One region of the Rossellomorea marisflavi genome, then DNA from elsewhere that is predicted to be linked to it. Evidence: riboswitches for the same ligand, from Rfam matches in the RefSeq annotation. Region 1 holds a riboswitch; the other holds the start of a gene.
What was found. A riboswitch is a leader RNA that binds a small molecule or an ion and turns the genes downstream of it on or off. The one in region 1 is predicted to bind S-adenosylmethionine.
Positions count from the first base shown of each region.

Region 2: another riboswitch for S-adenosylmethionine. It lies ahead of K6T23_RS03705 (M20 metallopeptidase family protein); the one in region 1 lies ahead of K6T23_RS17615 (homoserine dehydrogenase).

Region 1 is NZ_CP081870.1:3,354,573-3,369,659, reverse strand. Features, by position in the region: gene K6T23_RS17635 (VOC family protein) at 1-374, opposite strand, end outside; gene K6T23_RS17630 (DUF5068 domain-containing protein) at 698-1,942, opposite strand; gene K6T23_RS17625 (M3 family oligoendopeptidase) at 2,335-4,038, shown strand; gene K6T23_RS17620 (DUF2254 domain-containing protein) at 4,123-5,508, opposite strand; SAM riboswitch class I at 5,738-5,842, shown strand; gene K6T23_RS17615 (homoserine dehydrogenase) at 5,948-7,189, shown strand; gene K6T23_RS17610 (aspartate kinase) at 7,211-8,404, shown strand; gene K6T23_RS17605 (L,D-transpeptidase family protein) at 8,405-8,899, opposite strand; gene K6T23_RS17600 (spore coat protein) at 8,999-9,595, opposite strand; gene K6T23_RS17595 (LysE family transporter) at 9,748-10,377, shown strand; gene K6T23_RS17590 (YqcI/YcgG family protein) at 10,438-11,166, shown strand; gene K6T23_RS17585 (arginine deiminase family protein) at 11,248-12,192, shown strand; gene K6T23_RS17580 (winged helix-turn-helix transcriptional regulator) at 12,260-12,637, opposite strand; gene K6T23_RS17575 (zinc-binding dehydrogenase) at 12,776-13,756, shown strand; gene K6T23_RS17570 (sugar phosphate isomerase/epimerase family protein) at 13,872-14,606, opposite strand; gene K6T23_RS17565 (MarR family winged helix-turn-helix transcriptional regulator) at 14,623-15,063, opposite strand.
Region 2 is NZ_CP081870.1:710,023-725,109, forward strand. Features, by position in the region: gene K6T23_RS03660 (Lrp/AsnC family transcriptional regulator) at 1-363, shown strand, start outside; gene K6T23_RS03665 (hypothetical protein) at 360-509, shown strand; gene K6T23_RS03670 (DUF4181 domain-containing protein) at 521-913, shown strand; gene K6T23_RS03675 (DUF4181 domain-containing protein) at 926-1,321, shown strand; gene K6T23_RS03680 (DUF4181 domain-containing protein) at 1,362-1,769, shown strand; gene K6T23_RS03685 (DUF4181 domain-containing protein) at 1,972-2,382, shown strand; gene K6T23_RS03690 (iron-containing alcohol dehydrogenase) at 2,423-3,598, opposite strand; gene K6T23_RS03695 (2-thiouracil desulfurase family protein) at 3,808-4,266, shown strand; gene K6T23_RS03700 (DUF2785 domain-containing protein) at 4,356-5,282, shown strand; SAM riboswitch class I at 5,294-5,390, shown strand; gene K6T23_RS03705 (M20 metallopeptidase family protein) at 5,448-6,614, shown strand; gene K6T23_RS03710 (hypothetical protein) at 6,642-7,058, shown strand; gene K6T23_RS22150 (SDR family NAD(P)-dependent oxidoreductase) at 7,468-7,848, shown strand; gene K6T23_RS22155 (SDR family NAD(P)-dependent oxidoreductase) at 7,845-8,258, shown strand; gene K6T23_RS03720 (hypothetical protein) at 8,373-8,564, shown strand; gene K6T23_RS03725 (GNAT family N-acetyltransferase) at 8,590-9,168, shown strand; gene K6T23_RS03730 (cytidine deaminase) at 9,201-9,605, shown strand; gene K6T23_RS03735 (3-oxoacyl-ACP synthase III family protein) at 9,606-10,547, opposite strand; gene K6T23_RS03740 (NUDIX domain-containing protein) at 10,673-11,170, shown strand; gene K6T23_RS03745 (hypothetical protein) at 11,173-11,478, shown strand; gene K6T23_RS03750 (hypothetical protein) at 11,479-11,811, shown strand; gene K6T23_RS03755 (hypothetical protein) at 11,845-12,042, opposite strand; gene K6T23_RS03760 (DNA-3-methyladenine glycosylase family protein) at 12,179-13,039, shown strand; gene rlmD (23S rRNA (uracil(1939)-C(5))-methyltransferase RlmD) at 13,055-14,440, shown strand; gene K6T23_RS03770 (sigma-70 family RNA polymerase sigma factor) at 14,590-15,087, shown strand, end outside.

The DNA of each region.
Region 1 (15,087 bases):
TCCGTAACCCCGCCGTAGAGGGGGCTCCAGAACGTTTCCTGCAGAGGCATATCCACATGGCCATCTTCTTTCAGGCGATCAAAGAGTGCTGTTAGTACGTCCTTATTGTCTTTGACGATGGCTAACGTGATATTATTTCCTTCCATGAAGGGTGTGCCGGGGAAGGTGTCTGAGAACATGATCTTTTCGCCGTCGATGACGATATTGGCATGGAGGATCAATTCCTTTGCCTCTTCCGGAAGGGGGAAATCAGGGATTGGCGGGGCTTCTTTGAAGGTCATGATGTGTGGGGGTTCCGTGCGGAAGACATCTGCATAGAATAGGACGGCTTCGCGGCAGTTTCCATTAAAGTTGAGATAAATGTTGATCGACATGTAAACACTCCTCATTGAAAATGGTAGATAACGCTTACAAAAATGATTATACCATGGCGGGTGTGGAGTGGATATGAAAAGAAGAGAAGGTTGGGACATACGTATAGTAAAACCCGAATTCATCTGCTTGGGATCAGGCAATGAATTCGGGTATTTATTTGCTTCAAGACTATTACTATTAATCTAGCTGTTGATTGGAGTCCAAGACCAAGGCTCTTCCCGCTGAGTGCGAAGTCTTGCACGGGAATCATGAGCTTTATTAAGAACCTATACTGATCGTGTTGGTCCGTAAATGGTTCCTTTTCGTTTTGTGCCTTTTTTCATTACTTCGGCATATCAAATGTGAGCTCGTTCTTCAACAGGTCTTTTCCATCTTGATTGGTGAGGTGGGTCAGTCGGAAGGTAAAATCTTTGGCTTCTCCGTAGTCGCTCTTTTCCTTCATGAGGTAAACGAGGTACTTCTCACCGGTTTCACCAGGCTTGATGCTTCCTGTATCAAACGCAAGGGAACCTTCATCGAGGTATTGTACCTTGTCGGTTGATAGGAACGTGCTGAACTGGTCGAGTGTAATGTCGGTATCTGTGTTGTTTTTCACTGTCACTTTGACAGTGGTAGCCACGATGTTTTCGTCACCGAATCCTGTGAAGGCATCTTGGTAGCTTTCCGTAGGCGTCAGCTTCGTGAACTGCACGCCATCGAGTGTGACGTCCACCTTCTCACCGGTTTCGGTTTTACCGATGGATTCATTTTTTGCTAGCATCTCTTTTTCTGCCACATTATCTTTCAGGATGCTGTCAGGGTAGAATTCCTTTGAAGCAGCCGTTTGCTTTTCGGCATTTTCTCCCGATAGGGGAAGATCAAAGACTTTTTCATCGCTGACTTTCTCCGAGAAGTCCTTATCGGCAGAGCTTTGGGCGACGCGGAACTTCACATTGGCATCCTTGAGGGTCTCGTATTCCTCTTTCGTCAATATGTATTCGAGTATGCCTTCTTGCTTCTCGCCCTTTTTGTAGTGGGCGGGATCATCAACGGTTCCGTCCATCTCCGGGTGCAGCCTGACTTCCCTTGAGTAGTCGAGCTTCATCATATGCGTATCGAACTGATCCGTTCCGAGGATATCTGGGTTGTTGAAGTAGAGATCTCCATTGGTTTGATTATCGATGCTTCCATTCATGGATACGATATACGCTTCATCTCCATCGAACTCACCAGCAGGTGCATGACTGACGTGAACGACTTGATAACGGTCTACCATGAAGGACATATTATTTGATATTAATTCTATGCCGGGCTCATCGTTTTCATAGACGACGTCCAGGGTGGCGTCTGGAAGATTTGCTTCGAGATCAGGATTGATCAAGCCTGATTGTGATTGGGTGGAAGAGGAATCCTTTTTCTCGAGTTTTGCTCCTGAAGTCTCTTTCTCGGTTTGTTCCTTCTTTTCTGCTTTTTGTTCGGATTTTTTATCCTCATCTGTTTTCTTTGCTGCCGTGTCGCTGTTTCCACATGCGGTGGTCAATGCGAGCATACCGGCGATCGTTCCTGCCAAGATCCATTTCTTCTGCATGCTATGACTTCCTTTCTAGTTTGAACCTTTAACAGTATAAGGGAAATCTCCAAATTCTATCAATCACCATTATTCATTCTTTGCTTGCTCTCTCATGAAAGAATAGGTACTATCACCTTGATCTTGATTGAGGAAAAAAGTCCTTATCATCAAAAGGAAGAAGAAGTTGGGATTTTGGAAGAGAGATGGAATCAATAAGGATAACGATTCCATATAAATCCTAATAATGGAATAAATGTGATAGTGAAGATGATTTCCCTTTTACTACCTTTACTTGGTTCTTTCGATCTGTTTTTTCCCATATCTGTCATTTTGTAAACCAGGACGGCCGAAAAGTTGAGTGTGTATGGATTTTAATGGTAAAATTAAGAGAGTTAAAAGGGGGAGAGAAGATGTCAAAGGTGTATGTAGAAACCCATGATATGAGAAATATAGAAGCGATGAAAACAAGATTCGAAGAGTTTCTGGCGGCTCCGTTTCATAACGCCGAAGAGGTAGAAGACTGGCTGAAACAGGTATCGGATTATCAGGATGAACTTCGGGAAGCCCTTGATGGCCATTACATCGACTTCCAGACCCACAATCAGGATACAGAGGTTCAGGAAACGTATCAGTTCGATCAGGAGCATGTGCTGCCCCTCCTTAAGAGGTATGAAGCGCAGCTTGATCAAAAGTTGTTATCGAGTCCACATGAATTGGATAAAAAAGTATACGGACGCCTTATCAGGAGTAAACAAACGGCTGCAGAACTCTACAGGGAAGAAAATATTGATCTTGAAATAAAGGAGGACCGTCTGGCCACACGATACTTTGAACTGACAGGCGCTCTGACGGCAGAGTGGGAAGGAGAGCAACTGACGATTCCCCAACTGTTTCCACTGCTCGAAGATCCGGACCGGACCAAACGGAAAAAGGTCTACGATCAACTATTCGGAGCCCTCGGTGGGGTGGAAGAGGAACTACAAGAAATCATGGATGAGCTCATGGTGATCCGCGAGCAGAAGGCCGCCAATAGCGGGCTCGCGAACTACCGGGATTATATGTTCAAGAAATATAATCGCTTCGATTATACACCAGAAGATTGCAAGGAACTGGCGGATTCGATCCGTGAACATGTCGTGCCGGCAATCGGAAGGATCTTGTCCAAAAAAACAGAAGAGTTGGGCGTGGAATCCATCCGTCCATATGATCATAGGGCCGTGCCGCTGGATGAAGAGCCCCTGCGACCATTCAAGACAGGTGACGAACTGGTGGAGAAGACCGGACGCGTATTGGGAGAGATTTCTCCTCGATTTTCTGAACTTCTCCACCTGATGGATACGAAGGGGCTATTGGATCTTGAGACGAGGAAGAATAAGTCCCCGGGAGGATTCTGTGAATCGCTACCTGTTTCCGGTCTATCGTTCATTTTCATGAATGCCTCGGGCACCCATGGGGATGTGACGACTCTGATCCATGAAATGGGGCACTGCATCCACAATGATTTCAAGCGTACTCTCCCCCTTGCTTTTGACCGGGCGACCCCGATGGAATCGGCTGAGCTTGCGAGCATGGGGATGGAGTTATTGTCCATGGATCACTGGCATCATTTTTATTCAGAAGAGCAGGTGCGTCAGGCCAAGCTTGATATGCTCAGGGACATCATCCAGTTCTTCCCGACAGGAATCAGGGTCGATGAGTTCCAGCACTGGATGTATGAGAACCCCGGTCATTCTAAGGAGGAGCGATCAGAGGCGTACGGACGGATCGTAGACAGCTATCTGTCATCAGAAGAGGATTGGAGCGGGTATGAAGAGGTGAAGAAGAAGGCGTGGCTCTTTGTCCTTCATATTTTTGAGGTCCCTTTCTATTACATCGAATATGTCATTGCCCAGCTTGGGGCTTTGCAGCTCTACCGGATCTACAAAGAAGACCCCGATCGGGCAATCGAAGGGTACAAGGAAGCGCTCAGGCTTGGGAATACGGCTTCTCTATCCGATGTGTATGAAGCGGCAGGACTATCTTTTGATTTTTCCGCTGATATGATCAAGGGGCTTGTGGCGTTCGTGGAAAAAGAGATTGACGAGCTTGAAGGATCAATCGTGAAGAATTCATAACTTGATCTACACAAAAAGACCCCATCGGATGCGGGCTTTACGGCTTCCAATGGGCTCTTTTTGTATTCGTACGAGAAACATCAGTTATACGTTCCGATTGGCATCGGGATAAAATTTTTGGTGGATGTGTTGGTACTCTTCGGTATGACCGGTGATCTTGGCAAGGATTTTCAGTTCGGTGAGCAAGAAGGTTTTATCAAGTTCATAGATCACGGATTCTTCTATATGATCGATGGTGTTGGCGGCGAAGTCCCAAAGACATTGATGCCGTTCGCGCGGCAGGGTTTCTGAAAGACGGGAAAGAGCTTTTACGATATCGGTGATGATCAAATGGTTGCCCCGGGCATAATGCCTGACGTATCCGAATCCGCGATACAGGTAATAATCAAAGTCTTCAATCTCGAGAATGACCCGGACATCCTCATCATCGTCAATTAAGTAAGGGGAGAATGACAGATGATGATTGATGGTGAGCATCAGATCCGTAATCTGGTGAATCGTATTGGACGCTGTTTTCGGGTCGTCATTGCCGAGGGATTTGATGGCCACCTCTGCGAGTTTGTGCATTCCCATTTGAAGATCCTGAATTTCCGTTTCCTTGTGGCCGATTTCAATAAGAGCCAGGTATTTTTCCACATCGACTTTTTCTTCATCCGCCCCGTACAGGCAGATAAGGTTGTTTCCGCAGAGGACGAAATCGCCGATTTTGAAGTGCAGGCGTACGATGATCCCGTCCTCCCTGGCTTTCTCGATCATGGAATGGAAGTCGATGAGCTGTACGTAGCCCGATGCCTTTGCTTTGACATTCAGGCACTTGCTTTCGTCCAATTCGAACCGGGGATGATCATCCTTTGTCCGGTGGCATTCCAGATCTTTTTTCAGTGTTTGATTGATCATGACTTCGGATACCTTCTTCATGTTGTAGGTGATATTATGTACCTGCATCCACGTAGAGGCGTGGTTGATGAAGAAGATGAAAGTGATGGCTGCAATGAAGGCGACGATGACGGTCAGGACGGGTGCGGCGGTGAACATTTCTTTCTTTGAACTTCCGATGAAGAGGAAGTTGAATAGTACAAAGACAAAGCTCCCATTGAAGATGCCGAGAGCGTGCTGGGTCTTTTTATCGGAGATGAAATTCAGCAGCATGCGTGGCGAGAACTGTCCGCTGAATGTCGTAAGGACGACGAGAAGGGAGTTCAGTGTAAAGGCACTCAGAGTGAGTACCCCGCCGATCAGGGTACTGACGAGCGTCCTGGTGACCGATGCATTCATGCTGAAGAGCTTTGGTACATAATGAGACAGCTCTACTTTCAGATCTAGGAACAAGGTGCATGCCACAAGCAGCAGGGACAGGCAGATGTAAAGGAAGGGCATGAACCAGATGGTGAGCTGGATTTCGTGAGCCCGCTGTCTTTTGGACATGAGCAGGTACTTTTGTACGTCATTTGGCAGGAATTTCTTAAACATGGTGTAACCCGATCCTTTCTGAATGGTGTTGAGTAGTCATTTGTTTCCCTTCGTGTGCGGGTTAAAACGTATTTTGAGGTATTTTAAATAAATCTTTTTTAGCCCTGCTTTTAAAGGGTCGAAAAGAGTCTAATTATCAGAAAAGATAAAAAACCTATTGACGTAAAGCCCTGATCCCCTATATAATCCTACTCATACTTATTGACTGAACAAACCAGAAAAACACACACTCTTATCTAGAGCGGCGGAGGGAATAGGCCCGATGAAGCCCGGCAACCTGCAATCATGAAAGGTGCCAATTCCTACAGATCGATGGTGATCTGGAAGATAAGGGGAGGAGCCTGCCTCATAAGCCCTCTTCTTAACCATAAGAAGGGGGCTTTTTTGTATCCCCTGCCATCTTTCAACCAAGTCATTCAACCCTTTAGGAGGAAGAAACATGTCAGAATTGCACGTAGCACTACTCGGATTCGGAACCGTCGGTCAGGGGGTATACGAAGCCCTGGAAACACATCGCGAAAGGATCAAGGATATCACGGGAAAAGAGGTGCGGATCCGTGCCATCTTGATCAAAGACCCATCAAAGGAAAGAGAGATTGATCCAAGCATCAAGGTCACGACGGACTTTGACGAAATCCTGGAAGAAGAGGGCATCGATGTCTTGTTTGAAGCGATTGTCGGGGAAGAACCTGGATACACCTATCTCACCAAGGCCATCGAACGGGGGATCCATGTTGTAACGGCCAATAAGGCGATGTTTGCTTCGAAGGGTGAGGACCTTTTGACACGGGCACGTGAACGGGGAGTCGCAGTCGGATTTGAAGCGACTACGGCAGGAGGACTTCCCATTATCGGGGCCATCAGGCAACTACTGAATGTGAATGAAATCACACATATTCAAGGTATATTGAATGGGACCTCCAATTTCATCCTTTCCCAGATGAGGAAAGAAGGCTTGTCCTTCGAGCGGGCCCTTTCTATTGCTCAGGAAAAAGGGTACGCAGAAGCAGATCCCACCAGTGATGTAGGAGGACAGGATGCCTTCTATAAGCTCATGATCCTCAGTCGAGCCGCCTTCCATGGTCAGCCCGACTGGGGAGCGGTCCCGAAAAAAGGGATCACAGATCTAACCAGTGATTGGCTGCAGGCCGCTGAATCCTTCTCCCTCCGGTTCAAGCATGTCGGGTCGATTCAAAGGGACGGAGAAAGCATAAGCGGAGTAGTGGAGCCGGTACTGGTGAAGGAGTCTCATCCTTTTTACGGAGTGGAGAATGTTGAAAACGTTGTGTCTGTAAAAGGAAGCCTGGTGGGAAGGGTCACCCTGTCAGGACCGGGAGCGGGTAAATTACCTACAGGAAGTGCGATGGTGGAGGATTTTCTATCTCTGATCGAAGGAAGATACGCATCTTCCGAGACGCGTGCCAGAATAGGAGTCGAATCCCTTTCCGGCCGTGATGGTGAATGGGTGGTGAGGACTTCTGGTGAGGCATTGCCTGAATGGGTCGACCGCTTTGATCTGTTGGACCGCATCACACTGAGCGGCCACCTGTATCTCTTCATCAGAGGAAGTGAAGAAGAATGGAATGCAGTAAAGCAAGCGGATGAGAAGCTGCAGCCCTATCCCATCTTGAAGGAACTTCCCCTTGAGTCCAGATTGAAAAGGGAAGCATCGGTACGTTAACTATTTACGAAAGAAGGGGACATGGTGGAGATCATCGTACAGAAATTCGGAGGCACTTCAGTGGGATCGGTGGAAAGAATCAAACGGATGGCCCAGCATGTCATCCGTGAGAAGCAAAAGGGGAAAGAAGTGGCCGTCGTCGTGTCCGCCATGGGTGACACGACTGACCATTTGACGAAGCTCGCTGGGGAAATCACGGCCCATCCACCGAAACGGGAGATGGACCTCCTGTTATCCACTGGTGAACAAATCACCATTGCCCTGTTGACCCTGTCGATTCAAGAGGCGGGATTCAAAGCCGTTTCTCTTACTGGGCGACAAGCGGGCATCAGAACAGATGGCGTCCATGGGAAGGCCAGGATAAAAGAGATCGACCCATCCCGAGTGCAGGATGAGCTCCGTAAAGGAATCATCCCTGTGGTGGCGGGATTCCAGGGAATCACAGACGCCGGTGAAATCACGACCCTTGGAAGGGGAGGTTCCGATACGACGGCGACGGCCCTTGCTGCAGCCCTTGGTGCGGAGCGCTGTGATATCTATACGGACGTAGATGGGATCTATACGACAGATCCCCGGGTTGTGCCTGCTGCGACGAGAATCCCACATCTTACCTACCGTGAGGTTCTCTGTCTCGCTGATTCCGGGGCAGCTGTCATCCATCCCAGGGCCGTCTTTCATTCAAAAAAGAGCAGGATTCCGTTCCGTATCCTTCCAGGCTTGATCAAAGGCGAGGGAACACTCGTGGATGACCACATTCATACCACTGATCGGGGCCCTGTCGGTGTTGCGTTCAAAGATGAGGTCACCTCCATCAGTATGAAGGATTCCGCTTACGGGTTGGAATCCCTTCTCAAGGAATCCCTCGAAGTCATCCACGTGAAACCCGATTTGCACTGGAAGGGGCAGGATCTGACCCTGACGGTGGATGCATCTGACCGCAGCGACGTCGAGCATCTGTTGCGCGATCTTGGCCAGGAATACTCGAAGAAGGTGGAGCAGGCAAAAGTGACCATCGTGAAATCACCGGGTTCAGACATTCTGAGGTTCGGGGTGAGGTCCACTCTTGGTGATTCCGGAATCGATGTATCTTCCATCCATGAAGATCCGGAAAAGGTAACGGCCCTTATCGGGTCGGAGGATATTTACAGAGCTGCTGACGTGCTCCACACGTTTGCCGGTCTCGATGCTTCCGGGGCCAAAAGGGTCGTGAGGTGATCAAGGGGTGATCATGACAGGTGTTCCCACCGGGATGATTCCTGCCAGCTCCTCCACGTCCTTATTCTGCATCCGGATGCATCCAGCCGATACCGCTTTTCCAATCGAGCTTGGATCGTTGGTTCCATGGATGCCATAACCTTGCTTCGACAAGCTCATCCACATCGTCCCGTATGGACCACCTGGATTGGGAGATTTGTTGATCACGATGAACTCACCGATCGGGGTTTCATGGAGCATCCTTCCTACTGCTATGGGATATTGCTTCACCAGTGTTCCATTTTTATAAAGGCGAAGCCACCGTTTATTCACTGAAACCTCGATTCTGTACGGGATGGTATGGGTATTCGGGATGCCAGGAATGACAATGGGCTGCCCTGGATAAATCGCTCCCGGGCTCACACCGGGATTGGCATCGATGATGGTCTTAAGTGGCTTACGGAAATCGGTGGCAATCTGATACAGCGTTTCTCCTGTCTTGACAATATGGATCAACGAAATACACCTCCATGCCTTTTTATCAACCATCATATGTCTGGATGGGTGGGCATGTGAAAAATCCCGTCCTTCAAAACGAAGGACGGGATTTTTTGATCAATGCTTAGTTTGATTGGAAGGGGCATAACTTTGAAGCATGAGGGCCATGTCCTGAGCCTGCAGCTGAGGAACCTGATAGTACCCATGTTTATTCTGATAAAGGAAGGTTTCGTAGCTCATCTCGATGAAGTTCGGCACGCTATCTGCCACCACTCTTCTCAGGACGGGATTGGTCATTTCAAGGGCCGTCATGGCAAGAAGGGAGGCGAGGGACTTGGTCTGACCGAGCATGTAAGCGGATAAGCCATTGTCCGATAGGTCCTGTACAGACGCATTCGGCTTTTTGGGCGCTCCTGCTTTGATGCCATAAACGGTTTGATGCTCCTGCGTCATCTCGTAAACCTGTGTCGGAACCTGAGGCTTGCTGCCTGTTGAGAAGCTTTCGACAATGGTATTATATAGCGTTGTCACAAATGAGGACTGGCGATGAAGGATGTCCTTCAGGGCCGGATCCTGAATGTGGGGCTCATACATTTGATACTGATCAAGCATGGAGATGATTCCTGCAATCACTTCGTGGGCATCAAATAGTTCATGCCCGCCATGATTCGGCGGTGCCTGCATGTGTTGCTGGTTGAAAGGCTGTTGGTCCATTGTGTATCCCTCCTGGAAACTGTCATTCGCCATTTAGTATGTACACTGCGCAGGATTACATGCAAAGCAGAAGGTCCCCACCACAATATCCACGACTATTTCAAGACAAGCCTGAATACAATGGAAGAAAGACGTGGTAAAGGTGGGCATTCATGAGTATTTTCTTCAGTTATATCTTCCTGGGATTATCTTTGTCTGCACCGATGGGGCCAATCAATGCGGCTCAGTTGGACAAGGGGATACGCTATGGATTTTGGCATTCATGGCTCGTAGGCGTCGGAGGCATGGGAGCCGACGCCATCTTCATGCTTGCCATTTACTTTGGGCTCGCACCGTTCATCGACACGCCGATCATCCAATTGATCCTGTGGATGTCGGGTGCGTTCATCCTGATCTTCACGGGTATTGAAAGTATTGCGAAATCCCATGAACTGATGCAACCGCAACAGGGGGCTGAAGGAGAGTCCAAGAGAAAATCGCTATGGACAGGTTTTATCATGGCACTATCGAATCCCCTCAGCATCATTTTTTGGCTTGGGATTTACGGTTCGATCCTTGCTCAAACGACTTCCTCCTACGGAACAGGTCATGTCCTCCTATATAGCCTGGGGATTTTTATCGGAATCACGATTTGGGATATCACCATGGCCATCATTGCCACGGGTGCCAAGAAATATGTCCGTCCGGGTGCATTGCGTCTCATCTCGATACTCTCTGGAGTGGTCATGTTCGGCTTCGGCATTTACTTTGCCATCCGTGCAGCGGATGTATTGTTCTCCTAGACAGACACCCAGTTCATGACCGTTACATATCATGTGGTGTATTTCCGAGGGGGGACACCAATGATTCTGAATCGTGAATGGATCGAAGGGAACAGAGACGCGATGAAAGAATGGGAGCAAGAGGCATACGATTATTTCAAGGAAATGATGGAAAATCGTGATCAGCCATACCCTTGCGTTCCAGGAGTTCAAGGCTTTCAAAAAGATATGGTAAGGTACGGCTTCGCTTCAGGCGAACCGGAAGCCGCAGGTGGAAAACTCGCTTCTATGCTGTCAGAATACACACGCATGTCGAGGTCAGCCGGCACATTTACCTCCTTGGTCGTATTCTTTGAATGGAAGGAAGGAACAGTCGATGGATTCAGGGATCGATTCTGGGGGCTGCTGAATCAGCTTCACGCAGATGACCCCGTACCATGGCCTGAGGGCATTTCAGAAGATCCCTCCCATCATTCATGGGAATTCTGTCATCACGGAGAGTCGTACTTTGCATTCTGTGCGACCCCTGCTCATCAAAAACGGAAGAGCCGACACTTCCCTTACTTCATGATGGCCTTTCAGCCGCGATGGGTGTTCGAAGAAATCAATTCAGGAACACCCCTTGGTCAGAAAATGAAAAAAATCATCAGATATCGCCTTGAGAAGTACGATGAGGTAGAGGTTCATCCTAGTTTGAAGTGGTACGGTCAGGAAGATAATTTTGAATGGCAGCAATACTATCTGGGAGATGATGATGCCTCCATTAGTAAATGTCCATTTTTGAATAGCTTGAAAGCCGCTAAGAGATGAGGGTTCCTTGTCTCTTTTTTTGTATGCTCGGATGATGCAAGGGGGATTCTAATGAGCATATGAAGTGATGGAGGCAATGACATGGATAAGATACAGCCGAGATGTGAAAATGAATTTGGTGAATTGAAGACCGTACTGGTATGTTCCCCTTCCACCCTGGACGTTCCCGATCAAAAAACAGCCGATTACGTGCAGTGGGAAAAACCTGTTGATCACGAGATCGCGTTGGAAAACTTCCAGGCGATGAAGGCAGCGATGGAGTCGGAAGGTGTCAAGGTCATTGATTATGCGGACTATCTGAAGGAGGATGATGCTGCGCTGAGCCGTCAACTCATCAACAGGATCTTTGTGAGGGATCTTGCTTGTGTGTTTCGTGACCGTCTGATTCCCGGAGATGCCGGGACATCGATGAGGGCACCAGAGTATGCGCATTCCCACCGTCTCTTCAGTGAATGGTTCGAACCTGATATTTTCCGGATTGAGGATAACAATGAACTGAAGGCACTGGAGTACGGGGATCTTATGCTGTTAAATAAAGACGCAATCCTCGTCAATACGGGTCTAAGGACAAGTATCGAAAGCATCGAAGCCGTGCAGGGGAAGATGTTTGACGCAGGCTATAGTGAAATCGCCATCATCGATCTCCCGAGGAGAGGCGATACCCTTCATCTGGATATGAATCTCAATGCGGTGGGTGAAGGCGTGATCCTGGCTAAAGGATATATGCGTTTCCTGCCTGTACAGGTCGTCCATGAGGGGGGATCCCATTATTATATGCTTGGGGATTTCCTGAGGCGGCATGGTTATGACATTCTTTGGACCGACGACGTGTCCCATACGGTAGCGGATATCAATTTCCTGAACCTGAATCCGGAAACCTTGCTTGTCTCCACGAAAATGAACAGGCACATCCTGAAGGAACACCCGAAACGGAAGCAATTACGCATCATCGAAGTGGACGTGAATGAATTGGAAAAAGGGGGCGGAGGGATCCGCTGTATGACCTTGCCATTCATACGCGCCTAGTTTCAACAGCATTCAACCCTTTTCCCGGGAAATAGTGTTGAATGCTGTCATGTATTTGAGCCTGGAATCAGGTCTGTTTCTCCATGAAGTCATACGTCGTCCAGCAGCGGTTCATATTGATGCCCTTTTCCTCTGCATAATCATCTCCCCATCTGCACATTTCAAAGAGGGTTTTCTGAAGCTTTTTGCCGAGGGCAGTCGTGGCATATTCCACTCTGGGAGGGACTTCCTGGAATACAGTACGGGACACAAGACCATGGGCCTCCAGTTCCCGTAATTGCTGGGTGAGCATCTTCTGGGTGATGTCCGGGATGGAGCGCCTCAACTCATTAAAGCGTTTGTCCCCTTCGTTCAGATTCCATAAAATCAATACTTTCCACTTTCCTCCGATCAACTCAATGACCATATCGATGGCACAGTGGTAGTCTTGCTGAAGTTCTTTCATGGTGTTTCTCCTCCCTGTATGGTTTCCATTCGGTAACTGGGGCACAGAATAGTGCCTACTTGCGGTATGGTTAGACAGTATATATTATATACCTAGAAGTTATCAGTTCATAGTATGAAAATAAAGGAGGAAATATAGATGAAAGCACTGCTGTTGGAAGGGAAGAATCAATGGGAAGAGATGAAGGTTGAGGAAGTGGATCGTCCTTCACCCGGAAAAGGAGAAGTCCTGGTTGAGATTCATGCGGCAGGATTGAATCCGGTTGATTATAAAACAGGTACCAATGGAAATGCCGCTTGGAGCTATCCTCATATCCTCGGTCTTGACGGTGCGGGGGTTGTGGTTGAACTTGGGGAAGGCGTTGACCATCCAAAAGTAGGAGACCGCGTCCTTTATCACGGAGATTGGACCAAGAAAGGATCATTTGCTGAATTCAGTACGGTAAAAGCTCACTCGGTATCCATCATTCCGGATTCGGTTTCATTCGAAGAAGCAGCCGCATTGCCAACTGCCGGATACACAGCTTACCAGGCCATTCACCGGAAATTGCCACTGGATCACATCCAGACGATCCTGATCCACGGAGGAGCAGGCGGCGTCGGTGGATTCGGCGTCCAGCTTGCGAAGCTTCAAGGAAAGACGGTCATCTCCACGGCGTCTGAGCACAACCATGAATATGTAAAATCCCTTGGAGCGGATTACGTCGTCGACTACAAAAAGGAAAATGTAGTGGAGAAGGTACGGGAACTGACCGATGGACGGGGAGTAGACGCCGTAGTGGATGCCGTCAGCAGGCAAAGTGCCACTGAATCCTTGGACATGCTTGCCTATATGGGGCATATCGCTTACATCGCCGGGGCACCTGACCTTTCTGGTGTATCACCATTCTCCATCGTACCGTCTGTCCATGAAATTGCCCTGCAGGCGGGTCATCATGCGGGAGATCGTCACGCCGAAAAAGATTTCGCGACCATCGGCGATGACCTGCTTGACCTTGTGGCAAGCGGTAAGATTGATCCCATGCTAGGAGAAACGGTGAGCTTGGAAGAAGTACCAGCCGCCCTCAAACGTCTTTCCGAACGACATGTAAAAGGAAAAATCGTGGCATTGATCAAGTAAGATACAGACAGGAAGTTTGACCCTGCCCCCGAGGTGCGGGTCTTTTTTTAATTGGAGGAGATCTGGCCTAACGAAGAAAGAACCCTGCCGGAGTGCAAGCAGAATTCTTTCTTCGTTAGGCCAATCCAATCTGTTTTAAATAATCCATGCTTTTCCTCACGCTTTCGATGGGGCTCGTCTTCGAGGCATCCTGTTCAACGATCCACCAATGGATGTTAGCGCTTTCCTCTAAGGCGAAGACAGGCTCCAGGTCAACACCACCAGTTCCCAGTTCCGCGAAGAAGCGTTCCCCATCAGTGGTCATATCCTTTAAGTGAACAAGGGGAGGATGGTAGCGTTCGATCCACTTGGCCGGATTTTCCCCGGCATATGTCAGCCAGTATACATCGAGCTCCGCCTTTACGCTCGTTTCTTCCAATATGGAAGAAAGGGCAGGGCGTCCATTATATTCTGTCAGCACTTCGAAATCATGATGGTGATAGCAAAGGGTGAGGCCGGCTTCGTGACAGCGTTTGCCAATGGCATTCAAGTCTGAGATCAAAAGCGCATAGTCACGCTCTTCTTCAGTCAGGTATGGGCATACAATGAATTTCACACCGAGCTCCAATTGCTCCTCCAAGACCTTCTTCAGATCATTCCGCAGATCTGCGAGGGGCACATGGCTGGAAATGGCCTGCAGTCCACAGGATTGAAGTGCCTCCTTAACCTCCAGGATATCCAGCCCACCGTGACCTGCAAGCTCGACTCCGTCGAACCCCATCTCAGCCACTTTTCTCAATGTACCTTTGAAATCCTTGTCCACTTCCTCCCTCAGCGTAAACAGCTGCAGGGCAACAGGTATTTTCTTCAAGGTTCCGCCTCCTCATTCAGTCCGTCCTGTCCCTCATATTCTGATTGATGAGTTGAAGGACTTCTTTATACACTTCTAACTTCTCTTCAGGAATCCCTTTTAAAATCTGATTTTCAAATACATCCTCAATGAAAGGAGTCAGTTCCTGCTTCACGTTTTTCCCTTTATCCGTGATGTGGATCAAGAAGGAGCGGCGATCGTCGACATTCTTTTTCTTCGTAATCAGATTTTTGCGTTCAAGGATATCGAGGATTCTAGTGACGGTAGGCTGGTCCTTGTCGGCAAGCTCAGCCAATGCTTTCTGGCTGATCCCATCGTTGGCTGCCAGGCGTTTCAGTACGGTCCACTGTTCCGGCGTAAGATCAAATTCCTTCAAATGGACGGTAAGATACCGGATGACGTTCCGGATCGTGTGACTCGTATTCAAACCGATGGATTCATCAAAAGTCGTGTTCATTTTTCATCACCTGCTAAAAGTAGA
Region 2 (15,087 bases), 1.7 Mb from region 1:
AGGCGGGTGTCGCTGTCGGTACCGGCGGTGAAGGAGAGGGTGATGCGCCTTGAGGAGCAGGGAGTCATCACGGGATATCATGCAAAGGTCGATCCTGACCGGGTAGGCAAGACCGTCAAGGCGTTCATCCTTATGAAGACGCATCGCTGCAAAGCATTCCGCTCCTTCTGCAGGGAGCACGCCGATGTGATGGAATGCCACCGGCTTACAGGGGAATACAGTTACCTCGTGAAGCTGGTCACGGGAACCAATGCAGAACTCGAAGATTTCATCGACGCTGCCATGGAATACGGCGAGCCCTATACGATGATGAATCTGTCATCCCCAGTTCCCGGGAAGCCGCTTACGGTCGGTGAAGCGTGATGGCATTTCTACTCGGATTTGTCATTTGTTTTGCCATAAGTGGGACGTTGAATATGCTGCTCAACATGCGACGGGGAGTGGACTGGGGCGTGTCGGTGTTTGTGAGCCTGCTGGCTGCAACGGCTATAGGGGTTTTTCTGGGGTAGGAGGAGAGAAAATGAATGTAATCCTGTTTTTTTTAGCATTTTTCTTTGTTTATCATATAGGATCTTTCATTTTAGGAAGGATCCTGAAAAGGAAGCTGCATCTCGGTAAGAAGAAGAACCATCACTATAACGAAACCCACAGGCAATGGAATAAGCGAGTCAGAAGGATAATTCTGGTGATTGTGATGGTTGTATTAGGTGTTTCCTATTACTATGATCTCAACCCTGCATACGTATGTATTCTGGTCTTGATCGGACTCATTCTCCAAGAGTTGTTCGAGGCGTATATGGATTGGAAGTATTCAGAGGAGCGCAACGAATACATACGATCGCTTATCGAAACAGGATACATGGCATTCGGCCTGACCCTTTTCATTGCGATTCTATCTACAAGCATACTGTAAGGAGTGTTACAAATGGAAAACGGTACAAGGATGCTCATTGTCCTTGGCGTGTTCATAGCAACTTATATCCTTTTGGAATGGGCGCTGGGTAAATGGCTTAAGATTGAAAAAAAGAAGAAGGGGTATCACAACGAACAGCATAAGGATTTGGAAGTCAAAACAAGTGGTGTGTTGATGTTCATCATTCTGATCAGTTTTATGATGTCTGTGGACGGTGGGGTGATGCGAGATATGCTGCCTTACGTCTTCATCGTCTGTATCATCCTTCAGAACGCACTACGGGTGTACTGGGAATGGAAATATTCTGATGGGAGTAAAGAGTATATCCGTATGATCATTACCATGAGCTACATGGTTGTATTCTTTATCACGGCATTCGCTACGAACTTTTATTGGGCGGTTCGCTAGATCGTGATGAACGATCAACCAAAGGGAGAAGGGGAATTATATGGATACATGGATCTGGCTTATCGTCATATTGGGAGTGTTTTTGGGAGTGTATTATCTTCTGCAATGGGCGTTGGGGAAATGGCTCCATCTTGGGAAGAGGAGGCATTACCGGACGTTTCACAATGAAACGCATAAAAAATGGGACCTTAGGGTGCGTTTAGTATCTGCGTTGATCATTGCAGTGGGATGTATGTGGGGCATCAGTCGAGGAGTCGATGAATCATTTTGGAAGGTTATCCTGGTTTCGAACTTTGCGGGAGTGTTCTTTCAAGAGCTATGCACTGCCTACATGGAATGGAAGTACTCAGAGCAGCGAAGGGAATATATTCGGGTGCTGGCATCAGCAGGGTATGTACTGGTATTTCTGTTGACAATTTACGTCACCAACCTCTTCGGGCTGGTATGAAGGCCGAGGAAGCTGTCGGACATGTACTCTTTTTCAATACGGTTCATCAACCTTGAGCCATAACGGGTCTCTGCTAATTTGACGGGTGCCGTGGCGAGGCAAGGGGCAGGCGAATATACATGGATGGAGTTTCACCTCTCATCCATTTTGGTAGGATGCTTGTTGGTTGAGCTCATCATGTGTTGATCAAGGAGGCTGTTCGATGGCGAGTATGGCTTTGGTACTGCTCGTGTTGTTCGTATTTGCGGCGCTGTACATGGTGTTGCAGTGGGCGCTGGGGAAATGGCTCCATCTCGAGAGTCGGAGGAAGTTTCCCACTTTTTACAACGAGACGCACTGGAAATGGCATAAGATAATGTGCTGGGTCAGTTTGGGTATTCTCATGTCCTCGTTCATATGGGTGATGATCCTTCAGGGCGGTGATGAGTCGTTATGGTTCGTGCTGCTGTTTGCGATGTTCGCGAGCATAACGATTCCTGAGTTGTGTCGCGCGTATATGGAGTGGAAGTATTCCGAGCAACGAAAGGAATATATCCGCGTACTGCTGAGCGTAGCGTATTTGCTATCTTTCATGATGATCCTGTACGTCACGGATTTTTTCTGGATTTCCTGACAAAAAGCCCTGTCCACACGCGGACAGGGCTTTCGTTGTTTTATAGGGAAGCCTTCAGGATGGAAAGGATGTCTTCTTTTCCGAGTTTCTTGAAGTTACCGAAGCCTCCGTATTCCATTTCGCGGGCGGCGATGCCGGCGATTTCGTCGAGGCGGTCTTCGCCGATGTTGTAGTCGGCGAGTCTGGATGGCGCTCCGAGACTGGTCCAGAACGCGCTCAGTTTCTCGACACCTTCAAGGGCGATATCTTTGTCGCTGCGTCCTTCCGTCTCGATATCGAACATGCTGAGCATGAGGCGCTTCATGCGGACCGGATCATGGTCGATGACGTGGCGCATCCAGTTCGGGAACAGGATCGCCAGTCCGCCGGCATGGGGGATATCGTATACGGCCGACACGGCGTGTTCGATCGTATGGGACGCCCAGTCGCCGAAGTAGCCCATTTGAAGAGTACCGTTCAGGGCGATGGTACCTGAGTACAGGATCGTTTCGCGGTTCTCGTAGCTCTCGAGGTCGTCAAGGAGTTTCGGCGCTGTTTCGATCACAGTCTGAAGGACCGAATAGCATAAATTGTCCTGGAGCGGCGTGTTTGCTACATTGTGGAAGTACTGTTCGAACACGTGGCTCATCATGTCCACCATGCCGTAGATCGTCTGGTCGCGTGGAACCGACATCGTATTGACCGGATCAAGGATGGAGAAGGCAGGGTGAGTCACGCCTGGGCTACCCCATACATACTTCTCGTTCGTCTCCCAGTTGGTGATGACAGAGTCCGGGTTCATTTCAGATCCGGTTGCGGCAAGGGTCAGCACGGTCCCGAACGGAAGGGCATCCTGAGCGATGACCTGCTTATTGATGATGTCCCAGACGTCGCCGTCATACTTTGCACCAGCAGCGATGGCTTTCGTGCAGTCGATCACGCTTCCTCCACCGACGGCGAGCATGAAGTCGATGTTCTCCTCACGGCAGATGTCGATTCCTTTCCGGACCGTGGATAGACGCGGGTTCGGTTCGACCCCTGCAAGCTCGGATACGTTCACGTCAAGGTTCTTCAGGATGTCCAGCACCTGATCATACAGGCCGTTGCGCTTGATGCTTCCGCCTCCGTATACAAGCAGGACGTTCTTTCCGTACTGGGGGATCAAGTCCGTCAATGCATTGACCTGATTTTTTCCGAAAATCAGTTTCGTTGGATTATGATACGTAAAGTTTTCCATCTTGTCAGCCTCCTCTGAGTTGTCGTTAAGAATCAAAGGTGCAAGTATAACGCGGGTCGGAAGGTTTAGCAAGTGAAGGGGTCTGTCGATTCTGCACCCATCATGAGACATTATGACTGATATTGGCAAAAGTTTTATTTTTGTTGTACAAAGGTTGAAAATTTGAAATAATAAGAATTGAATAGTTGTTCATAAGGGGGCGTTCAGGCATGCTGGTGGTAAGCGCATGTCTTGCAGGCATGAAGGTACGATACAATGGGACGGATTGCCTCGAAGACGTGATCGGAGAGATGGTCAGTTCGGGTAAGGCCGTCACGGTCTGCCCTGAGATTCTGGGTGGATTCCAAACCCCGCGTGAGCCTGCCGAGATCCAGGGCGGTACGGGTGAGGATGTGCTCGACGGTACGGCTCGCGTGCTGGACCGTTCAGGAGCGGATGTGACGGATCAATATGTAGCCGGTGCTGCTGAGACCCTCGCCATTTGCCGGAAGATGGGGGCGACGGAGATCGTCTTGAAGGAAAACAGTCCTTCCTGCGGCAGCTCCATGATCTACAATGGGGATTTTTCCGGAGAGAAGATTCCCGGGGAAGGTGTGACAACCGCACTCTTGAGAAGACATGGAATCAAGGTTTGGTCGGAAGAGGATGCTGTGAATGAATTTGTGTAAATTTACCATCGTTCTGCTAAACACCTGTGCTGATTAGCCGATGAATAATAGTAATGGCACATACAGACGCGGAACAGTTTCAACGGAACATGTCCTGGGTATTGTATGGAAAGAAAAGTAGAGATAGAGAACAGTCCTTCGACTGCAATACGATCACAAAGGGGCAAGAGAATCGAATGAGCGATGTAACAGGTCAAACCTTCTTACCTGAAGCAGAATTAAAGTCACTTCTGCAGCAAGGGGATGTCGAAGAAGGGAAACAACTGGACGTACTCCTGGCCATGGTGGAGCATATCGGGACGCCGGATCCCGTTCTCCGAGACAAATTGATTTACACCACCTTTTACCGATTGATCATTGAGGAAGACAGACTCCATACCGAAGTCCTGAAGGATCTCCTCGACCTTTCCATGGATCATCTTCTTATGAAGGGGATCGGTGAGGAAGGGACGGATTCCGTCTTCACGCGCGCCTTCACGACCCTCCTCATGGCACTCGTCCTTGGACGGGACAAAGAGGCCGATTTCTTATCAGAGGATAAGATCCAGGAAGCAGCCGATATCACGGTGGAATACCTGGAGCAGGAACAGGACGTGCGCGGCTTCGTCGAGGAAAAGGGATGGGCCCACAGTGTCGCCCACGCAGCAGACATGGTGGATGAGCTCGTGCTGAACCCAAAAGTCGATCAGGATATGTTCCCGGTCCTGCTGAAGGCACTATGGGAAAAGGTGTTGGTGTCACACCATGCCTATATCCATGATGAAGATGAGCGGCTCCTCGTCCCGATCCTTCAGATGATCTGGCAGGGGATGGATGAGGGGGAAGTCATAACGCTGGTGGAAAAACTTCCTGAGATGCTAGAGAAGCAGAAAGCCGAACTTGAGGAAGAGGCCTACTGGACTCTGTTTTTCAATGTGAAGACCTTCTCAAAAACCTTCTATATGAAACTGGAAGACTACCCGACCCTTTCAAAGCTGAGGGATGCGATCGACCGGGTCCTGAAAGAACTCAACTGAATAGTGCAATGCTCTTATGAAGAGAGGCGGAGGGACTGGCCCCATGAAGCCTCGGCAACCGGATCCACGGTGCCAAATCCAGCAGACAGTGCGTCTGAACGATAAGAGGCTGATGAAAGAGGCCTCTTGGAGAGGTCTTTTTTTATGAAGAGAAGGAGGAAGAGCATGACGAGACAAGAGATGTATACAGAACTTGAAGGAAACTTTGAAGAAACACGAAGCTGGAGGCGGCATCTCCACGAGAATCCCGAGCTATCCTTCCAGGAAACCGAAACCGCTCGCTTCATCGAAAGAAATCTGCGTGAGTTCGGGCTTGAGGTGAAGACCGGAATCGGCGGCAACGGCATCACCGGCACGCTCCGCGGGGCGAAGCCGGGCAAGACGATCGCCTTCCGGGCCGACTTCGATGCCTTGCCGATCACGGATGAAAAAGACGCACCGTACAAATCCAAGAATCCCGGCGTGATGCACGCATGTGGCCATGACGGGCATACGTCCGCCCTGTTGTCTGTTGCCAAGGTGCTGAGTCAATATGGACAAGACATCAACGGCACACTCATCTTCCTCTTCCAGCCGGCAGAAGAAACACCGCCGGGCGGAGCCAAATTCATGATCGAAGAAGGCGTGCTTGAAGGAGTGGACCATGTATTCGGAGCCCATCTTGCATCGGATTTGCCACTTGGGTCTTACGGCGTCGGAGAAGGCTTCCGCATGGCAGCCGTCGATAAATTCGCCATCCACATCAATGGCCTCGGCGGTCACGGCGCAAGGCCGCACACGACGATCGATCCACTCGTGATCGGCACGACCGTCGTCAACGCCCTCCAGCAGATCGTGAGCAGGAAGGTCGATCCCCTGAAATCCGCCGTCGTCACCATCGGCATTTTCAAAGCCGGAACCGCCTTCAACGTGATCCCCGACAACGTCACCATCGAAGGCACAGTGCGTACATTCGAAGGCGAAGTGCGCGACCAGGTCCAGGAAGAGATCCATTCGATTGTCGCCGGCATCACATCCGGATTCAAGGCGACGCACAGCATCGACTATCTGCGTGGCTACCCGGCCCTCTATAACCATCCGGAGGAAACGGAAATTGCCCGTCGCCTCTTCGCTGATCTTGGACCTGTGGCCGAGTCAGAGCCGACCATGGGCGCTGAAGACTTCGCCTATTACCTTCAGGAAAAGCCCGGTACCTTCTTCCGAGTCGGATCCCGGACGGATGACCTGGCAACCCAGTACTCCCATCACCACCCGCGCTTCGACATCGACGAACGCGCACTCGTTCACACGGGCAAAGCCTTCATCAAACTGGCCGAGCACTACGTTTTTTAACTTAACAGAAGAATAGGAGATACATAGATGACAACCTACAAAATCACGATGATGGACGCCTACGCCATCGAATCCCTCCGCGAAAAAGGCATCACCAATGAGATACTGCTTGAGGCCGCAGCAAGTGGAGATACAACGCGACTGTTGGAGGCAGATCCAGAAGGGAACTTCGATGCTTTGCTGAAACTCGCCGAGGATCGGCACGCGCTGGAGAGCATCCTGAATGATGGCTACCAGATCAAATTCGTTACCTACAACGGCCTTCGTAACCTTCTTCGCATGAAATTCCGCAAGCCGTTTACCGACTTGGACAACGGGATTGAAGGACTGCACCTCAGCGTGGAAGAGCTGATCCAGTTGAAGAAGCTGCTCTCAAGCAACTGGGTGTTGAAGGCAGAGGAAGCGAATGATGGGTATGTGGCCAGCGTGACGTATATCGAATAGGTGCATTGGACGGTCCCGGAGCTTCATTTTTTTATGAAGCGGTCGGGGCTTTTTTTGTTTGGGGGAGTGATGGATTGGAAGATTTGGAGTCTTAGGTGGGCGGAAGTTGGTAATATACGTGTGAAGTTGGAAGTACCGTTCCCGAGTTGACAGTAACCTCGAAGAGTTGAAAATAAAAAAGCCTGCCCGAAAAAAGTTGGAAGTAAAATCTCGAAAGTTGATAATAAATTTCCCAAAGTTGATAGAAAAAGTTTAAAAGTCGGTAGAAAATGGAGGTGGAATGATATAATTGGATATATAAGGAATTTAAAAATGAAGAAAGTATGCCATTTCATCCTGTTTTCCCGAAAATGTGACCAAACAAGACCCGTCCAGAATCAAAACCACCTAACATGAAGGGATTTTGACCATGAAACCACTACAAAACACCATCGCCCTCGTCACCGGTGCATCCCGCGGAGCAGGCAGGGGAATTGCCTACGAGCTAGGCGAAGCTGGGGCAACTGTCTATGTGACAGGACGAAGCATTCAGGGATCTACAACCGACAACCGACCGGAAACAATCGAAGAAACGGCCGCAGGAGTCACGGCACGCGGGGGGAAGGGGATCGCCGTTCGCTGTGATCATACCGACTCAACCGATGTCCGCCGTTTATTCGATGGTATCAAAGACGAACATGGCCGCATCGATCTTCTCGTCAACAGCGTGTTCGGCGGTTCGGAAAGCTCGCTTCCCCGTGCAGGAGGCAGGCGCTTCTGGGAGCGCCGGAGGAACACTGGGATGCGATGATGGGTGCGGGTGCCCATGCCTACGTTCTCACTGCCCGGGATGCCGTTCTCCTCATGATCCCGCAGCAAAAAGGGCTGATCGTCAACATCACCGCCCAGCTCGGTGATACGATTTCAGCTAACTTGTACTATGATCTTGCCATGAATGCCGTCAACCGGATGACCTTGGTGATGGCAAAGGAACTGAAGGAATACAATGTGTCGGCAGTGGCGCTGTGCCCCGGTTGGATGAGGACGGAAAGGGTCGTCGATGCTGGATTCGGCCCAGAGGACGGGGCGACGGAAACCACCGCCTATGTTGGGCGCGCAGTGGTCGCATTGGCTATGGATGCCCATGTTGCATCTCTATCCGGACGGGCCATTGAGGTCACTGAGTTGGCACGTGCATATGGATTTACCGATGTTGACTGAACCCGCTCCTCTACCCATTGAAATAACCGATGATTCTGAAAATCACCTTGTTGTTTTTGTTAAATGATGGAATAATAGTCAAATAGATAATGGATTCCATTAAGGGGGAAACCAATGATTGTCTTCCTCTATACCGGTATGTACCTGACACCGATCCTCAGTATCATATTCTGTTTGAATCTCGTCACGATCATGAAAAAGATCAAGAGGGATGAAAAAACGGCCATCAACACGTTCTGGTTGACACTTTCTTTCACTTTGATCGCATGGACACTCGTGATGATCACATTTCTTGGCTTAGAATGACGATAATCAAAAAGGAGGAAAACCCATGACCACCATCCAATCCATCTACAGCAACCCGCCCATCTTCGAAACGGAGCGACTGCTCCTCAGGAAGATCGCAGCGACCGATCTTGACGACATGTTCCGGTATGCATCTGACCCCGAGGTGACGAAGTACGTGCTGTGGGATACCCATCAGACCCTTGAGGATACGAGGCAGTTCCTTGATTATGCGCTGGAGGCGTACCGGAATGAGGAAGTGTCCCCTTGGGGGATCGAGTGCAAAGAGAACGGGAAATTCATCGGGACGATTGATTTTGTGTCATGGAGTGAGCGGCATCGGACAGCGGAGATCGGCTATACCATCGGACGCCCCTATTGGGGGAAAGGGTATATGACGGAAGCGGCCCGGCAACTCTTGACGTTCGGATTCGAGCATATGGACCTCCTCCGCATCCAGGCTAGATGCTTCCCGGAAAACATCGGGTCGGAGCGGGTGATGCAGAAGCTCGGGATGACGTATGAAGGGACGCTGCGGCAGGCGATGAATCTGAGGGGGACGCAGATGGATCTGAAGCAGTATTCGATTTTGAGGGAAGAGTTCTTCTCAAACGAAGGACATTAAACAACTATCAACGAATAAAGGAGCAATACACCATGACAATCGAACAACAACTATACGAAGCAGCCATCGACCTCATCAACACCCGCTACCCGACCGGATGGGGCGGGGCAGCGGCGATGATGACGAAGGGCGGGCGCTTGTTGACGAGCGTGGCTCCTGAGGTGATCAATGCGTCGACGGAGCTCTGCATGGAGACGGGGGCGATCCTAGAAGCGCATAAGTCTGCTGATGAAGTGACGCATACGATCTGTGTGGCCCGAGAGGATGAGCATGCATCATATCAGATTTTGACTCCATGCGGGGTGTGCCAGGAGCGTCTGTTTTACTGGGGACCCCAGGTGAAGGCCGGGATCTATACGGAAGACGGGCATGTAGAGTTCAAGAGGCTGGATGAGATCCAGCCGTTTCATTGGTATCAGGCGTATCGCGGGGAGTGATCAGCTTCCCCATCGAAGGGCGACGGCCCCCCATCCGAGTCCAGCTCCGTAGCCGACGAGGATGACGAGGTCGCCGTCTTTTATTTTGCCTTCAGTGACTTCCTTGTGAAGTCCGATGGGAATCGTGGGTGCGGATGAATTGCCGTAGTAGCGGATCGTGTGAGTGTGGACTTGTTCCATCGGATAGCCGAGGGACGCGATGCTCGTTTCGATGATGCGGAGATTGGACTGGTGCGGGATGATGAAGTGGACGTCGTCTAGGGTGTGGCCAGTCTGGGCAAGGATTTCGTTTACGGCTTCCGGGAACTTTTCGACGGCGAAATCGAAGACGGCCCGGCCGTTCATTTTGATATGTTTGTTCTCGTCGAGATGGAGGTGGTGACCGCCGCTTCCGTCCATCTGCATGGTGATGCCGAGGATCCCTCTGCCTTCCGGGACTTCTCCCACGATGACCGCGGCCGCGCCGTCCCCGAAGATAAGGGAGGTTTTATAATCATCGGGGTTGAGGAGGGAGGAGCACTTGTCCACGGCGACGACGAGTGATTTCTTATACATGCCGGTCTTCACGAACTGAACGGCGGTGGCGAGTCCTGTGATGAAGCTTGAACATCCCGAGTGAAGGTCGAGTCCGGCGCATTTCCTGGCACCAATCCGGTCCTGGACGAGGGCTGCGGTGATGTGGGTGTCGTGGGTGTTCGTGGCGATGATGACAAGGTCGATCTCTTCTGCATTGACGCCGGCGTTCTCAATGGCCCGCTTTCCGGCCCGCTCGCACAGCTCTGTGAGCGTTTCTTCCTTGCTGAGGTAGCGGCGCTCGATGATGCCGGTCTTCCGTTCGATGTCAGAGGCTTTCATGCCAAAGCGGGCACCGAGTTCTTCATTATTCACCACGCGGTCGGGAATATCGACACCGATCCCTAAGATTCCCGTGTTGACCATCATACACATTCCCCATTTCATGAGTTTTTCCTACATATTCATCCTAGCATAATTACAGGGATAAAAAGGAATTTAAAAGAATAATATGGAATTAGTATAAGTAGAAAGAATGAAAAGGGGGGCGTGTCATGACATATGTCACATGGGGCGGTGCAAGGATCAAGCTGTCGTGGACAGAATCGGATTCCCTACCGGATCCCTCGCGCATCACAAGTGCCCATGGGTTCTGCTTTTACGAAGGGAAGCTGCTTCTCGTTAATCTCCATTCAAGAGGGTGGGATATTCCCGGAGGTCATCTGGAAGCCGAGGAGACGCCGGAAGAATGCTTCAGGCGTGAAGCCATGGAGGAAGGATATGTAGAAGGCGACTGCACGATGCTCGGTCACATCACGGTGGATCATAGTGAGAACGACTCATGGACTGAAGACGGACCGTATCCAAAGGTCGGGTATCAGGTGTATTTCGTCATGGAAGTCACGAAGATCCATCCGTTTGAGGGGGAGCATGAGTCAGGGGCACGGCTTTTCATGGAACCTGCGAAGGCACCGGATCATTATAAAGGATGGATGGCACTGCATCAGGATATATTGGATCTAGCATGGAGAAAAATAGAAAAGGGGAGATGAAAATGGAGAAAGATGTTCGGGTAGAACTTGAGGAAAAGGTACTCCAAGACGAAAACGAGGGGGCAATGATCCGCTTAAAGCCGTATCGCTTTTCCATCTGGAGCGCCCTGATTGGAATTATCCTCTTGATCATCAGCATAAACGGAGTTGAAATAGCGAATTTCCTGTTCACCTCACCATTACCGGGAGCGGGCTTCCTGTTGACCAATACATACATCCCATCGGTCCTTGGCTTAGCTTGTATCCTGCTTGCCATATCGACCTGCACCGTCCAGTATGCCCATCAGCTGAAAAAAGGAAATAACTAGATGAGTGGAAAGAAAGACGGCACCACTTATCCACCAGGGGAAAAGATCTTGTCAGAGAAGGTCAACGACGGTGCTTCACGGTTCATGAAAACAATCAAGCCGTATGCCCTGTCAATTTGGTCGGGGTTCGCCGTTGTCGCACTCATGACAGCCGGTATGTACAACGTTGAGATTGCGAGCTTCTTCATGCCGCAGGGCGAAACGTATTTCATGCCGGAAAGCCTTATCCGCACGCTGACCTATGCTCCGGTCGGGTTGGCCATCGTTGCGTGGATCATCGCAATCGTCAGCTTTTCCTTGAAATATGCCCATCAACTGAAAAAATCCTCCTAACAAAAGGATCGCCCCGTCCATGGAGCGATCCTTTTACTGTTCACATGACACCGAGCTAAGGGAGAAGATGGAGCCTTCATAGAGAAGAACGGTACCGCCTCCGTCTACGCATTCGGCTGCTTTTTTCTGATTTTGTTTGGAGTTTTCTTTGATCTGGTAGATTCGGAAAGATCCTGACAGGATGATGAGGGCGCTGATTCCGACAGCGAGGATCCAAGTTGATTTCTTCACGCTTTGACCTCCTTGCTAGATTCCTATGTTTGACAGTATAACATGAATTTGGGTGGGGTTTGAGAGGTATTTCACAGAGCAGGCGAGGGGATACTGGTGTGTGCTATAATACGCATATGTAGAAAGGGGGAGGCAAATGAGCGAAACAAGGATCGAGATACCGGGGCCGTATGACTTCGACCGTGTGCTCGAGCGGCTGTCCATCGACCCGCTCCATGCTGTGGATCGAGAGGCGAGACTTGTAAAGGTCCCGTATTATCCGACAGGGGAAGTCATCACTGTAAAAGGTGTCGGGACAAAGGATGAGCCGGCGTTCGTCCTATCATTCGAGCGAGACGACAAATCGGAAGAAAAACAGGTCCATATCGCCCGCATCTTCCAGTGGCACACGGGACTTCATGAGATCCAAGCCCACTTTCTCGCAACGGATCTGAAGCCGATCTTCGAGGAGCATGTCGGTACGCCGATCGTCCTTGATTTCAATCCATTTGCCACCATCGTGAAGAGCATCATCCATCAGCAGCTCAACCTGAAGTTCGCCTTCACCCTGACCCACCGTTTCGTCACCCGCTACGGGACCGAGAAGGACGGCGTCTGGTTCTATCCGTCACCGGAGAAAATCGCGACCCTCACCGTGGACGAACTGCGGGAGCTGCAATTTTCCCAGCGGAAGGCGGAGTATGTGATCGGCGTCGGAGAGAAGGTGGCAAGCGGAGAGCTCAACCTCGAAGAACTTGCCCGTGAGTCCGATGAAGTCATCATCAAGGAGCTTACGAAGATCCGCGGCATCGGACCGTGGACGGCCCAGAGCTTCCTCCTCTTCGGACTCGGGCGGCCGAATCTGTTCCCCATGGCGGATATCGGCATCCAGAACGCCATCAAGAAGCTGTTCGGGATGGAACAGAAGCCGACGCGCGAGGAAATGGAGCGCTTGAGCGCCGCATGGGACCCTTACCTGAGCTATGCCTCCCTGTATCTGTGGAGAAGTATTGAGTAGAACGGACGTGAATAGATGAATAAACAACAGTCAAACCAAGTACGCATCGAGTTGAAACAGCAGTTTCCTCTGACCATAAAACGAATCGGGATCAACGGGGAAGGAGTCGGCTTCTTTAAACGGAAGATCGTCTTCGTACCAGGAGCCCTGCCAGGCGAAGAAGTCGTCGTGGAAGTCACCAAGGTCCATCCGAAATTCACCGAAGCCCGCGTGAAAAAGATCCGCAAAGCGTCACCCCAGCGCACGAAAGCACCGTGCCCAGTATACGAACAGTGCGGTGGATGCCAGCTTCAGCATCTTGAATATCAAGGACAGTTGGACGCTAAACGCGATATCCTGATCCAGTCCCTCGAGCGCCACACGAAGCTCAATCTCGATGAGCTCGATATCCGCCCGACAATCGGGATGGATAATCCGTGGCACTACCGCAACAAAAGCCAGTTCCAGGTCGGGACCCAAGACGGTAAAGCCATCGCCGGCCTCTACAGCATGAACTCCAACAAGCTCATCGACATCGACGAGTGCATCGTCCAGCATCCGCTGACGAACAAGGTCACAACGGAAATCATCCGCATCATCAATGATTTCAAGATCCCGGTCTATGACGAAAAGCAGAAGCGCCAGATCATCAAGACGATCGTCACACGCGTAGGATTCGAAACGGGACAGGTCCAGGTCGTACTTGTCACAACAGAAAAGAAGGTCCCGCAAAAGGATCTCCTCGTCCAAGAAATCAGCAAGCGCCTGCCGGAAGTCGTCTCCATCGTCCAAAATATCAATCCGAAGAAGACGTCCCTGATCTTCGGTGATCAGACGATTAACCTTCAAGGTAAGGATAGCATCAAAGAACGCCTGGACGAGTTCACGTATGAACTCTCAGCCCGCGCCTTCTTCCAGCTCAACCCGATCCAGACGAGCAAGCTTTACGGCGAAGCCAAGAAAGCCGCCGCCCTCACCGGCAACGAAAAAGTCGTCGACGCGTACTGCGGCGTCGGCACCATCGGCCTCTGGCTCGCAGACGGCGCCAAAGAAATCCGTGGAATGGACGTCATCAAAGAAGGAATCGACGACGCCAAAAAGAACGCCAAAGCATCCGGCGTCAACCACGCCGACTACTACGTCGGCAGCGCTGAAGACCTCATGCCCAAATGGAAACAAGAAGGCTGGCGCCCCGACGTCGTCGTCGTCGACCCCCCAAGGGTCGGCTGCGACCGCAAATTCCTCGATACCATCAAGGAAGTCAAACCGAAGCGTTTTGTGTATGTGTCGTGTAATCCGTCCACGCTTGCGAAGGACATCGACTATTTGAAGCGTGACTATCGCGTTGAGTATTTGCAGCCGGTTGATATGTTTCCGCAGACGGCACATGTTGAGGTAGTAGCAAAACTAACATTAAAATAACTTTTTTTAATAACAAGAACCCAAAACGGTTCTTGTTATTTTTTTACTCCAAATCACCCGTAAATGATATCGTATAAATAAAAACTTCCACAACCTGAAACCTTCCTCCCCCAACCAACCCACTAATAAGTATAAAGGGGGCAAACCAGATGGATGCAAAAGACCAGCGGCTGGTCAAGAAGGCGATCAAGGGCAATAAGGCGGCCTTTGAGAGGCTGCTTCAGCAGCATTATGAACGGATTTACCGGACGGCGTTTTTGTATGTGAATAATGAAGAGGATGCGCTGGATGCAGTGCAGGAGGCGTCATTCAAGGCGTTTACATCGATCCATTCCTTGAAGCAGCCGGAGTATTTCCTCACCTGGTTCACGAGGATCGTCATTCGGTGTGCGGGTGATCTGTATCGTCGGAAGAATAAAGTGGTTCCGTTGAGTGATGAGATTCTATCCAATCTGCCGGGTCACGCAGACCCAGATCTGGAAGAGTCCGAGCAGCTTCTTGATGCGATCGGTCATTTACGAGAGGGTTATCGAACAGCTATCATTCTTTTCTATTATCATGATTACCCGATCAAGCTGATCAGCGAGATGATGGACATTCCGGAGAATACGGTGAAGACGAATCTGAGCAGGGGCCGAGCAGAACTG